DNA from 3 places in the Aquitalea sp. USM4 genome. Region 1 is predicted to be linked to each of the others. Evidence: predicted binding sites of a transcription regulator. Region 1 holds the regulator's gene; each other region holds the start of a gene.

The links. The regulator FNR, encoded in region 1, switches genes on or off when oxygen is low (the NO sensors DNR and NnrR bind a similar motif). The targets are predictions, from matches to a motif close to TTGATNNNNATCAA.
Region 2: the regulator FNR is predicted to act here: its motif matches at 2,427-2,440, upstream of DKK66_RS13265 (nitrite reductase).
Region 3: the regulator FNR is predicted to act here: its motif matches at 1,755-1,768, upstream of DKK66_RS01750 (hemerythrin domain-containing protein).

What each region holds. Positions count from the first base shown of each region.
Region 1 is NZ_CP029539.1:2,291,136-2,295,306, reverse strand. It holds gene hemN (oxygen-independent coproporphyrinogen III oxidase) at 1-1,050, opposite strand, end outside; gene fnr (fumarate/nitrate reduction transcriptional regulator Fnr) at 1,163-1,909, shown strand; gene DKK66_RS10680 (flavodoxin family protein) at 2,036-2,494, opposite strand; gene DKK66_RS10675 (DUF1853 family protein) at 2,491-3,423, opposite strand; gene DKK66_RS10670 (RNA methyltransferase) at 3,401-4,165, opposite strand.
Region 2 is NZ_CP029539.1:2,865,414-2,869,584, reverse strand. It holds gene DKK66_RS13275 (cytochrome c) at 1-260, opposite strand, end outside; gene DKK66_RS13270 (c-type cytochrome) at 242-550, opposite strand; gene DKK66_RS13265 (nitrite reductase) at 630-2,357, opposite strand; gene DKK66_RS13260 (hypothetical protein) at 2,704-3,912, shown strand; gene DKK66_RS13255 (hypothetical protein) at 3,984-4,171, shown strand, end outside.
Region 3 is NZ_CP029539.1:386,525-390,695, forward strand. It holds gene DKK66_RS01745 (acetoacetate--CoA ligase) at 1-1,718, shown strand, start outside; gene DKK66_RS01750 (hemerythrin domain-containing protein) at 1,825-2,241, shown strand; gene DKK66_RS01755 (glycosyltransferase family 39 protein) at 2,301-3,956, opposite strand; gene rpmE (50S ribosomal protein L31) at 4,062-4,171, opposite strand, start outside.

The DNA.
Region 1 (4,171 bases):
GTTCTGGCTGTAACAGGGGCCAACCTTGCCGATGGACGACACGCCAAGGCCGATCATGTCGCAGTCGGCATGAGTGGAATAGCCCTGGAAATTGCGCTGCAGGCGGGCTTGGCGCAAGGCAATGGCCAGGTCATCTTCCGGCTTGGCAAAGTGGTCCATGCCAATGAATACATAGCCTGCATCCGCCAGGCTCTTTACCGCGTCCTGCAGGATGTCCAGCTTGGTGCTGGCGGCTGGCAGGTCCGCCTCGTTGATGCGCCGTTGCGGCATGAACACGGTGGGCAAATGGGCATAGTTGTACAGCGCCAGGCGGTCCGGGCCAATGGCAATCACCTTGTCCAGCGTGCGTTTGAGCGACTCGCGGGTTTGCAGCGGCAGGCCGTAGATCAGGTCCACACTGACCGACTTGAAGCCCGCCTCGCGCGCAGCCTCGATCACTTCCAGCGTTTCCTCCTCGCTTTGCACCCGGTTCACCGCGGCTTGCACCTGCGGGTCAAAGTCCTGAATGCCCACGCTCATGCGGTTGAAGCCCAGTCGCGCCAGATGATGCACGGTTTCACGACCCACCTTGCGCGGGTCGATCTCGATGGAATATTCTCCCTCCGGCAAAAATTCGAAGTGGGCACGCAACATGGTCATCAGGCGGTCCAGCTGCTCGTCGGACAGGAAGGTTGGCGTACCGCCGCCAAAGTGCAGCTGGATCAGCTTTTCCCGGCAGCCAAGCGAGGCGGCAACCAGCTTGATTTCCTTTTCCAGGTAATCGAGGTAGCGGTCGGCACGGCTCTTGTCCTTGGTGATGATCTTGTTACAGCCGCAGTAATAACAAACCGTGTTACAGAACGGTATGTGTACGTACAATGAGATAGCGTTCTGATGCATGCCCAGATGGCGCTGCATCAGCCAGCTTTTATAGTCCTTCTCGCCAAACGCCGGGGTAAACCGGTCTGCGGTCGGGTAAGAAGTGTATCTTGGGCCGGAACCATCAAGACGTTCGATCAATGCTCGGTCGAACTCACAGTGGGTAGGCGAAAACGGATGGGTGGTGTGCATGTCGTCGGGTATTGATAGTCAAACGTCAGGTGGACTGGTAAATTTGCGGAAAACGTGCGAATTCCGCTTTGACAAGGGTCAAGCTTCTTTACAGGGTTGTACAAAACACGCGATGTCAGACCAACACCAACACACTCTGCACGCACTGAAGGTGTCCTGCTCCAACTGCAGTCTGCGCGAACTCTGCCTGCCCATCGGGTTGAACCGCGACGAAATGACGCAGCTGGATGCAGTTATCCGTCAGAGCCGCCGCCTCAAGCGCGGTGAATACCTGTTCCGCAGTGGCGAAGCCTTCAAGTCGCTGTTTGCCGTGCGCACCGGTTTCTTCAAGACCAGCGTGGCAAGCCAGGACGGTCGTGAACAAGTCACCGGCTTTCTGATGTCCGGCGAACTCATGGGCCTGGATGGCATCTCGTCCAATGTGCATGGCTGCGACGCCATTGCCCTGGAAGACAGCGAAGTCTGCGAACTGCCCTTCAACCGCATGGAAAGCCTGGGGCGCGACATTCCCAGCCTGCAACACCACTTTTTCCGGCTGATGAGCCGCGAAATCGTGCGTGACCAGAACGTCATGCTGCTCCTGGGCAACATGAAGGCAGAAGAACGTCTGGCTGCCTTCCTGCTGAACCTGTCACAGCGTCTGTCCACCCGCGGCTTTGCCGCCAACGATTTCATCCTGCGCATGAGCCGCGAGGAAATCGGAAGCTTCCTCGGCCTGAAACTGGAAACTGTCAGCCGTACGCTGTCCAAGTTCCAGCAGCAAGGCTGGTTGAGCGTGGACCACAAGCACATCCAGCTGATCAAGGCCGATGCACTCAAGGACCTGATCTCCGGTTGTACCCACGCCAACGGCGTGTAAGCCAACAGGCACGGTAACAGCCATCCGGGCGGTGGGCGCAATGCGCCTTACCGCCCTTTTTGCATCTTCCGCCCATCCGGGCAGGCGCGCCATTCTCCGCAAGCACTAACTCTTCCGGGCAAGGTATTACCAGCGCCCGATCAGCATGCCGGCCACCAGTTGCTCGGCCCGTTCCGCCACTTCAGCCAGCTGCGCGGCGTCCGGCTCGCCGCGTACCACCACGGCGGGCAGCACTTCGTGCCAGCCATAGCCGGCGATGATGCGCCGCATGGCGTGCACAGCCCCCATGCCATCGTTACCGGCGGACACCAGCAAGAGGCAGGCCAGCCCCTCGGTACGGCCCTGCGCGGGGTAGAAGGTGCGGTCAAAGAAATCCTTCATCTTGCCCGCCATATAGCCAAAATTCTCCGGCGTTGCCAGCACGATGCCGTCTGTTGTCAGCAAATCATCCAGTGTGGCCTGCTCGGCGGGCAGGCAGTTGAACTGCAGGTCATCGGCCAGCTGCGCTACGCTGGCGCGCACGGCATCAACCAGCTGCAAGGTGCGGCCGGTCTGGCTGGCATACAACAACAGCAAGCGCTTCATGCGGCGGGACTCCCTGGCAGCGTGGCCATCAATGCCTGCAGGCGCGTTGCTTCGGGCCAGCCTGGCGGCACCACGAAACCGCGCGCCACCTCCTCCCAGTAGCCATCGCCCAGCGGCAACAGCTCGGCCACCAGTTGCGGCACCACGGCCTGGCGCAATTCCTGGCGCAGGCTGTGCTGTTCACGCACTTCGGCTTCGGCCACGCGGGCCGGAGCCAGCCAGTTCAAGCGTGGCAGCCACATCCAGCGTGATGCCGGGCTGCTACTGGGCCAGGGCTGCAATAGCGGGCTGAACCAGCCTTGCAGCTGATCCGCAGCCAGTGGCGGCATGGGGCGGGACGGTCGGGAATAGAAAAACCAGCCGGCCAGCCGGGCCTGACTGGCGCAGGCCACAAAGTCTGGCGGCAACACGCGCCGGGCCAGGGGGTGGCGGGACAGCTGCAACTGCGCCTGCAATTTACCCGCCTTCAGCAGCCAGGCATCGCGCAGACTGGGGCCTACCAGACTGTCCGGCCCCTCGCCCAGTTGCAGATAGAATTTGCTGGCGGTTTCCACGTGCAGTGGTTCGCCATCCAGCCGGATCAGGAAATCAAATTCGCCAATGGTGCGGCCGCTGGCGTCCCGTAGCGGCAGATTGGCGGCCACCAGCTCGATATGGGGCGCGAGGTGAAACCAGAAAGCCAGCAAGCGCTCGGCATAGTGGCCCAGACGGCGACAGGGCTGGTCGGCCAGCCAGGCATAGAGCGGTGCCGGGTCTTGCTCCAGCGCGGCCAGCAAGGCCGGGCCATCCGGGCCCAGCAGGCGTTGTGGCGAAAGATTGCAGCCGCTATCCCAGGGAGCAGGGGCGGTCAGCAAGAAAGCCAGATCACGCAGCGCAGGCTGCGTGTAAGGCAGATAAAAACCGCGATCAGGATTCGCCGCCGTGCTCATGGCCGTCTGCCACGCGCTGGATCTGCTTCATCAGGCCACGCAGGATGTCCACCTCGTCGCGCAGCATGCCGGAACGGTTGAACAGCGCGCGCATGCGGCGCATCAGTCGCTCGCTGTTACGGCGGCGGTAGTAGCCGATGGCGTCCATGGTCTGGTCCAGATGCTGGCAGAAGCCTTCCACCTCGCCCAGGCTGGCGGTTTCGCTTTCCGGACGCAGGTATTCCACATCAACGCCGGTATGGCTGAACAGCTCGTAAGTCATCACCTGCACCGCCATGGCCAGGTTGAGCGAGAAGTAATCCGGGTTGCCCGGAATGGTAACCAGCCGGTTGCACTGCTCCACTTCTTCAATCGACAGGCCGAAGGTTTCATTGCCGAACACCAGCGCCACCTGTTCGCCATCGCGCGCGCGCGCCACCAGTTCCGGCGTGGTTTCGCGCGGGGTGGAAAGTGGCGTGGTGAGTTCGCGGCGGCGGCTGGTGAGCGCGCAGGCCACGGTGACGTCGCTGAGCGCCTCACTGAGGCTCGCCACCACGGTGGCGCTCTCCAGCACATCCACGGCACCGGAGGCCAGGGCATTGGCTTCATCGCTGGGAAACACTTTGGGTTCAACCAGATACAGGCGGGTCAGCCCCATGGTTTTCATCGCCCGTGCGGCCGAACCGATATTGCCCGGATGGTTGGGCCGAGCCAACACGATGCGAATGTTTTTCAGAAAATCAGGTACTTGGGGTTTATTCATCAGCAG
Region 2 (4,171 bases), 570 kb from region 1:
ATCGGGGTGCCGGGGCGGCCATTGAGAATGGTGGCCACCAGGCTGTCGGCCGGTTTGCCAGCCAGCGCCTGGGGAGTGAGCGGGCTGCCCAGCCCGCCCTTGAGGCTGAGGCCGTGGCAGGCACCGCAATCGTTATGCAGCAGTTGCAGCAGCTCACCCGCACGGGGTTCTGCCGGTGGCGCTGCTGTGGCCTGCTGGCACAGGCTGGCAGCCAGCAAGGCCGCCAGACAGATGCCACGCCTTACTGGGCCAGAATCCATGTCACCAGCTGCTTGAGGTCGGCATCCGGCACTTGCGGATTAGGCGACATCGGAATGGCACCAAAACTGCCGGAACCACCCGCCTTCACCTTCTGCATCAGCTTGGCGGTGACATCCTGCCCCTTGTATTTGGCCGCCACCTGCTTGTAGGACGGGCCAACCAGCTTGGCATCCACGCTGTGGCAGGCCAGGCAGTTGTATTGCTTGGCCAGTTCCGGCCCGCTGGCCGCCTGGGCCAGCCCGGCCGACATCAGCCCACCCAGGGCCAGCGCGATCAGTACATGTTTCATGCTGCTCTCCTTGTTCCGGCAGACCACGGACGATCTGCCGGATTTCAACAGTGAAAGGACGGCGACGACTTATTTCAAATCAATAAATATCGTGCTGGGTGTTGAACACATTGAACTTGCCGGTGGGGGTGATCAGGCGCGGGTCCTTGATCACGGCCTTGAGCTTGCGGGTCTTGTCGTCCACCACCACGATGGCCGATTGCTTGTCCTTGCCGCTCCACACCGAGAACCACACCTCGCTGCCATCCTTGTTGTACTCCGGCTGCAGCACGCGCTTGGCACCATCGCCCAGGCCAGACCACTCGCCAATCGGCAGGGTGACAAAGCCCTTGTCCAGATGATTGATGTCAAACACGGCAGCGCTCTGGCTGACCGCTGCATCCGGGTTCAGCGCGGTATCCACCCACAGATTGTGGGATTTCGGGTGAGTCTTGATGAACAGCGAACCACCGCCCTGCCCCTTGAGTACCCGCACCACCTTCCAGGCCTGGGCCTTGTGCTTGTCCGGGTCGGTGCCGATCAGGCTGATACTGTCGTCGCCCAGGTGGCCGGTGGCCCATACCGGGCCGTATTGCGGGTCGACAAAGTTGGCACCACGGCCCGGGTGCGGGGTCTTGCCCACATCCACCAGCGCGGCCAGCTTGTCCAGCTTGGTATCCACCACCGCGACCTTATTGGAGGCATTGGCAGCCACCATGAAGTAACGGCCGGTGGTATCGAAACCGCCGTCATGCAGGAACTTGGCCGCGTCGATGGTGGTGGTTTTCAGGTTGGACAGGTCGGAATAATTCACCATCATGATCTTGCCGGTTTCCTTGGCATTGATGACGAATTCCGGCTTGTAGTGGCTGGCCACAATCGAGGCCACGCGCGGTTCCGGGTGGTATTCGTTATCCACCGTCATGCCACGGGTGCCGACAATCTTCAGCGGCTTGAGGCTGTTGCCGTCCATGATCACGTACTGTGGCGGCCAGTAGGCCCCGGCCACCGCCAGCTTGTCTTCAAAGCCCTTGAACTTGGAGGTTTCCACCGAACGGGCTTCCAGGCCGATGCGGATTTCCGCCACCGTGTCCGGCTTGGCCATCCACAGGTCGATCAGGTTGATCTTGCCGTCGCGGCCAATCACGTACAGGTAGCGGCCGGACTGCGACAGGCGGGAAATATGCACGGCGTAGCCGGTTTTCAGCACGCTGACAATCTGCTTGCTATTGCCATCGATCAGGGCAATCTGGCCAGCATCGCGCAGGGTGACCGAGAACAGGTTGGCCACATCCAGATTGTTCTCTTTATGCGTTGGCCGCTTTTCCGGCGGAATCAGCACCTTCCAGGTGCCCAGCATGTCCTTCATGCCGAATTCCGGCGGAGTGGGCGGTTCCTGCTGCACATAACGCGCCATCAGGTCCACCTGGGCATCGCTCAGCTCACCGGAAGTCCCCCAGTTGGGCATGCCGGCTGGCGAACCGTACTTGATGAAAGTCTTCAGGTATTCGGTGCCCCGCGTGAGGGTGATGTCCGGTGTCAGCGGCTTGCCGGTGGCGCCCTTGCGCAACACCCCGTGACAGCCGGCGCAACGTTCGAAGTAAATCTGCTTGGCGTGGGTGAACTCCGCCTCGGTCATCGGCGGAGCCTTGGGGTTGATGTTCTGGTGCATGGGCTCGGAAACCAGCGGCGAGGCGGCTCCCTGGTATTTCGCCTCCGGGGCGGAAGTCGAGGTAGTGGCGGTATCCGCCCAGGCCTGCAACACGGAAAAAGGCAGGGCCGCCAGCAACACACTTCTTGGCAGCCAGGACAAGCGCGGGGTCTTCATGGTTAGGGCTCCAGCGTGACAGTAATGCTTGGTTGCCGGCATCTTCATCCCGCGGGCATATCCCCCTCCTTGATACGAATCAACGGTTTAACCATGGGCCTTACAGGGTTGAAACAATGCACAACCCTGCCCGCGATGAATCAAAAACCAAGGCATGACATGCACCACCACATACCATCCGCTACATCCACTTATGGTTCTTTAACCCCGCCTCGTTTTAACAAAACAAATAATTCGACCTTTCACCACACAAACTCCTACTTATCTGATTGGCATCTCACCATGGGCACTTTGATTATTGCCAACGTCATCACTCCTATCCCGCCCCCCAGCCAGGAGACCCGTCATGAGCCAGCCCAATCCGCTCACCACTCGCCAGATCATGAGCAAAGACAATCTCACTGCCACCAGCATGCTCAATAGCAAACCCAATTCGGTGTGTTATCTGGAAGGCACCTGCCAAACCGCCTGGAGCCTGGCGCAGCAGTTTGCCATCGTGCGGATCTCGCCCTCCACCCCGCCAGGCCGGCCACCATCACCGTTCAGCATCCGGATAAAACCCATCAGTCCTACCACATACCGCCCCATCAAAGGCGATGTAACGACCAAGTCGGTACGCGCCCGTACCGTGGCCGCCACCTATGCCCGTTTCTATCTGGAAACCGAAGAGTTTGGCGACCCCAAGCGCAAGGGCCGCTACTACTGGATGGCACTGGGCGCATTCGCCAGCAAAACCGTGGCCTGCTCCCTGGAACACCGCGCCGTCAAAGCCGCCGCCAAGCTGGGCATCGACGCCGTGGCCGATGGCCTGGGCAAAGGCAATTTCTGGCTGTTTCAGGACATTGCCCCCATTCACTGGCTGCACAGCTATGACTACAGCGCCTACTTCCACTGCGCCAGTACGCGCGGTGAAAAACTCTATGAGGTGATGGAAAGCCAGCTGACGCAGCTGCCTTGGGCCGAGCAGGCGCTGCCGCGCTTGCAACACCTGAAACTGTCGTCCTATGCCCAGAAGGGCATGCTCTTGGTACGCGAGATTGAGAAGCTTCAGCCGGGATCGGACACATATCGAGAAAAACAACTCGCCCATTTATTGGCCATCGCCAATCACGAACAGCGGGTAGTACTGCAAAAGCTGATTTATACCGACCCCGACTTTACCGTGTGGCTGCAACGCCAGCGGGCATTGCAACAGACGGCGGACACACTATTGGAACCAAGTACCACCAAGCCGCCGCAGTACGTGGATGAAACCAGCCAGGCTCTGGCCCTGCTCACCAAAACCATCTTGCCACCGCTGGAACTGGTGTTTGCCGCCGCCTGTGAAACCAAGGATCCCAAGCTCAAATCCGAAGTGCCCAAAGACACCATATTGGAAAACGAAAACAGTCGAATGCGGTGGATTGGTTTAGCGGCAAAACAATTCCATGGCTTGATGGAGACGCAAGCTGAATATATGGACCAGCAATTGCGCAGCATCGCCAGTTGGCATAACCCCGAGATGACCACTTTTGAACTGGTATTACGCCAACACGACCCATGGTGCATGCGATGAAACCATTACTATCTTGCCTGCTATTACTGATGCTTAATGCCTGCCAACCTGACCAGAGTGATTCCAAACCCATGTCCAATGTCATTAATCCGATTGAAATCACCATTAAAGTAGGTGAAAACGCCGATATATTTGCCCAGCGCAATGCCGATCTACTGCGCTTGAATGTCCAACCAGCCGGGCTGACATTTTACGAAATAAATCGAGATCCACACCAATTGGCGAAGGTTCAACTGGCGCAAGGCAAAGCTAGTCTGAC
Region 3 (4,171 bases), 1.9 Mb from region 1:
GCTTTTTCCCCGAAGCCCGCCTCAATTACGCAGAAAACCTGCTGCGTCACGATGGCGATGCCACCGCCCTGGTGTTCTGGGGGGAAGACAAGGTCAAGTCCCGCTACAGCTGGCAGCAGCTGCGCCAGCTGGTGTCCCGCTTGCAGCAAGCCATGCAGGCCGCCGGCATTGTGGCAGGCGACCGCGTGGCCGGTTTCCTGCCCAATATGCCGGAAACCGTGGCCGCCATGCTGGCTGCCACCAGCCTGGGTGCGGTGTGGACCAGTTGTTCGCCCGACTTCGGCATCGACGGAGCCATCGACCGCTTCGGCCAGACCGAACCCAAGCTGCTGTTCTGCCCGGATGGCTACTGGTATGGCGGCAAGCAGATCGACATCCGCGACAAGATGCAGGCGCTGGCAGCCGGTCTGCCTTCGGTGCAGCAGTTCATTGCCGTCCCCTATCTGGGCGAAACCGCTGCCTTTGCCGCAAGCCTGCCGCGCACCATCACGCTGGACGATTTCATTGCCCGCTTCGCTGCGCGTCCCTTGCAGTTTGTCCGGGTGGAATTCAACCATCCGCTGTTCATCCTGTACTCCAGCGGCACCACCGGCAAACCCAAGTGCATCGTGCATGGCACTGGCGGCACCTTGCTGCAGCACCTGAAGGAGCACCAGCTGCACGCCGACATTCACCATGGCGACCACCTGTTTTACTTCACCACCTGCGGCTGGATGATGTGGAACTGGCTGGTATCCGGTCTGGCCAGCGGCGCGGCGCTGATGCTGTATGACGGCTCGCCGTTTGCCAATCAGGGACACATCCTGTGGGAATATGCGCAGCAATGGCAATTCACCCAGTTTGGCACCTCGGCCAAATACATCGACGGCCTGCGCAAGATCAACCTGGCTCCTGCCACGCAATACCGGCTGGATGCACTGCGCGCCATCTTCTCCACCGGCTCGCCACTGATGGCGGAAAGCTTTGACTGGGTATACGCCAACATCAAGCAGGACATCAATCTGGCCTCCATTTCCGGTGGCACTGACATCGTGTCCTGTTTTGCCCTGGGTTGCGCCAACCTGCCGGTATACCGTGGCGAGCTGCAATGCCGTGGCCTGGGTATGGCGGTGGACATCTTCAACAGTTACGGCAGGCCGGTGCGGCAGGAAAAGGGCGAACTGGTATGCACCCGCCCCTTCCCCTCCATGCCAGTGGGGTTCTGGCAGGACGAGCAAGGCAGCAAATACCGTCAGGCCTATTTTGGCCGCTTCGATAATGTGTGGTGCCACGGTGACTACGCCGAAATCACCGCCCACAACGGCATGGTGATTTATGGCCGTTCCGACGCGGTGCTCAACCCCGGTGGCGTGCGTATCGGTACCGCGGAAATCTACCGTCAGGTGGAAAGCTTCCCGGAAGTGGTGGAAAGCCTGGCCGTGGGCCAGCGCTGGCAGGACGACGAGCGCGTGGTATTGTTTGTCCGGCTGCAGCAGGGCCATGTGCTGGATGAGGCGCTGGTCAACCGGCTGCGCGAACAGATCAAGCGTGGTGCCAGCCCGCGCCATGTACCGGCGCGCATCATTGCCGTCACCGACATTCCACGCACCATCAGCGGCAAGATTGTCGAACTGGCGGTGAAAAACGTGATTCACGGCGAGCCGGTGAATAATCTCAGTGCACTGGCCAACCCGGAAGCACTGCAGCTGTTTGCCAATCTGCCGCAGTTGCAACACTAGCCGCTCAGGGCCTCCCGGCGGGAGGCCCGGCTGTCCTTGAGAGTGATCAAGGCATATCTTCTGCCACTGGCGCAGGCTGTCTGCCTGACCGTTAACAGCCACCACCATGAAACGCAGCGCAGCCCTTACCCCACTCTCGCACGACCATCACCATGCCCTGTCGCTGGCCATGCAAGCCGGCAAAGCGGCACGGCAGGATGATGCTGAAGAGTGGCAACGCGTCGCCCGGCGACTGATCCAGCATTATCAGGACAGCTTGCAAGCCCATTTCGCCCAGGAAGAACGCCTCTTGTTACCTGCGCTGTCAGAAGCCAGCCAGCAGGCTGCGGTTGACCGCACGCTGGCAGATCACGCCCATTTGCATGCCCTGCTGCAACATCCGCAACTGGCCTCGCCAGCCATGCTGCAAGCCTTTGCCGATGCCATGACTGCCCATGTCCGCTTTGAAGAACGCGAACTGTTTGTGCTGGCGGAAAGCCTGCCGGCAGTGATGGCTGCCCTGAATCAGCACGGGAACGATTAAAAGCAGACAGGCCGCATGTGCTGCGGCCTGTTGTCATCTTGATGAACCCTGCTGTGCGGCTAGTGTGGCGAGCGCTTGAACAGGCCGAACAGCTCGTACTTCTCACGCGGTCGCGATCCCTGCCACAACAAGCTCCAGCCCGGCTCAGCCAGGCCCTCGGTACGTGAACGCATCAATAAGCGGTAGTCGCAGGGGCTGCTTTCGCCAGCCGGATAAGCTACCAGATCTATCCCGCCATAATAGTGCCAGCTGATGCGCGCAATCATGTTCTCGCGTTCGGTGGCAATACAGCTGCTGCCATTCAATACTGCCGGTGGCACGTTGCGCAGCATGCTTGCCACCACCGGACGATAGCTCTTTGCCGCATCCAGCCACGGCAGCCACAAGCTCAGCGCCAATCCCCAGCACAAGGTAAGCCCGGCAGCCCAGTTGGTAATGGCCTGCCGACCACGCACATGGCTGCGGGTGACCGCCCATATCCAGGTGATGGTGGCCAGAATGGCAAAGATGGCGGCCAGCAGCGAAACATGCGGCACATAGTAAGGACTGAAATACTGCGCCCGGCCTGCCAGCCGTTCCGGCCAGCCATAGTTCATCGCCGCCCAGCCCGCCCAGATCAGCAGGCCGAACACCCCGAATGCCATCAGGCCGAACCAGTTGAGAAAGGCAGCAGCGCCACGGCGCAGATTATCCAGCTCCACCGCAGCGAGCAGGGACAGCGGCAACAGCAGCGGCATGGCGTAATCCATGCTCTTGCGCACCGACAGCGTCAGCATGATCAGCACCACGGCAAAGAACATCAGCGGCAGCTGCAACATGGGCTGTTCGTACTTGCGGTTGCGGTACAGCGTCCAGGCGGCAAGCGGCCAGGCCGGCCAGGCAAACCAGATGGTATTGAAGGTGTAGTAGCCAAAACCGTGAAACAGCCCTACCTTGCCAAAGCCGTCCAGCGGGCCCAGCGCATGGTGTTCCCACCACATGCGGAACAGCGCCGGATAGCTGCGGGACAGCTCCAGCGGCCAGATCAGCGCCACAGGCACAGCCACCAGCAAGGCCATCAGCACGGTGATGACATAGCGCTTGTTGCGCCAGGCGGCAAAGGCCGGCAGGAACAGCACGACAGCCCATACCAGCATCACTTCCAGCAGGCTGGCACTCAGGAACAGGGCGGCGCTACCGGCCCCCAGAATGGCACCGGCCAGTCCGGGAGAGCGCAAGGTGAGCGACAGGGCATAAAAGGCGGCGGCAAAACCGGTAAAGCTGGCGACCATCGGCGTCATCTGGTGGCCGGTGACAATCAGTCCCAGGCAGCCAATCAAAATCATCACCACGCTGCGTCCGTGACGGCGGCCGATCAGGTCACGCCCGGTCATGCCCGCCAGGGTGAGTCCCAGGGTCATGAACAGCGGCGTTGCCAGCCGCGCGGCATCATGGGCAGGGAGCAGCCAGGGGGAAAACAGCTTGGCAAGTACCGTGGCCACCCAGTAATACAGCGGTGGGGATTCCAGATAGGGTACGCCCTGGATGGTGGGCAGCAGCCAGTTGCCGCTGCGCAGCATGCCATCCACCACGGCCATCACATAGGGTTCGTCAGGCTTCCACGGGTCGTGACCGATGATGCCTGGCCACAGCCAGACAAAACACAGCAGCAACAAGACCCAGGGCTTTTCGGTGGGAACGGGAACGGTGGCGTTTTGCGGGGAGTACGTCAGCATCGAGGCGCGCGCCAGTTGGAATAAAGCATTATTTTAATGTGCAAGCACACGCAGCGGAAATGAAAAAAGGCAGCCTGGGCTGCCTTTTTTCCAAAGCTTACAAGCTTAGCGCTTGAAGAAGCCACCGAACTTCTGGTTGAACTTGTCGATACGGCCGGCGGTATCAACAATCTTCTGCTTGCCAGTGTAGAACGGGTGGCAGCTGGAGCACACTT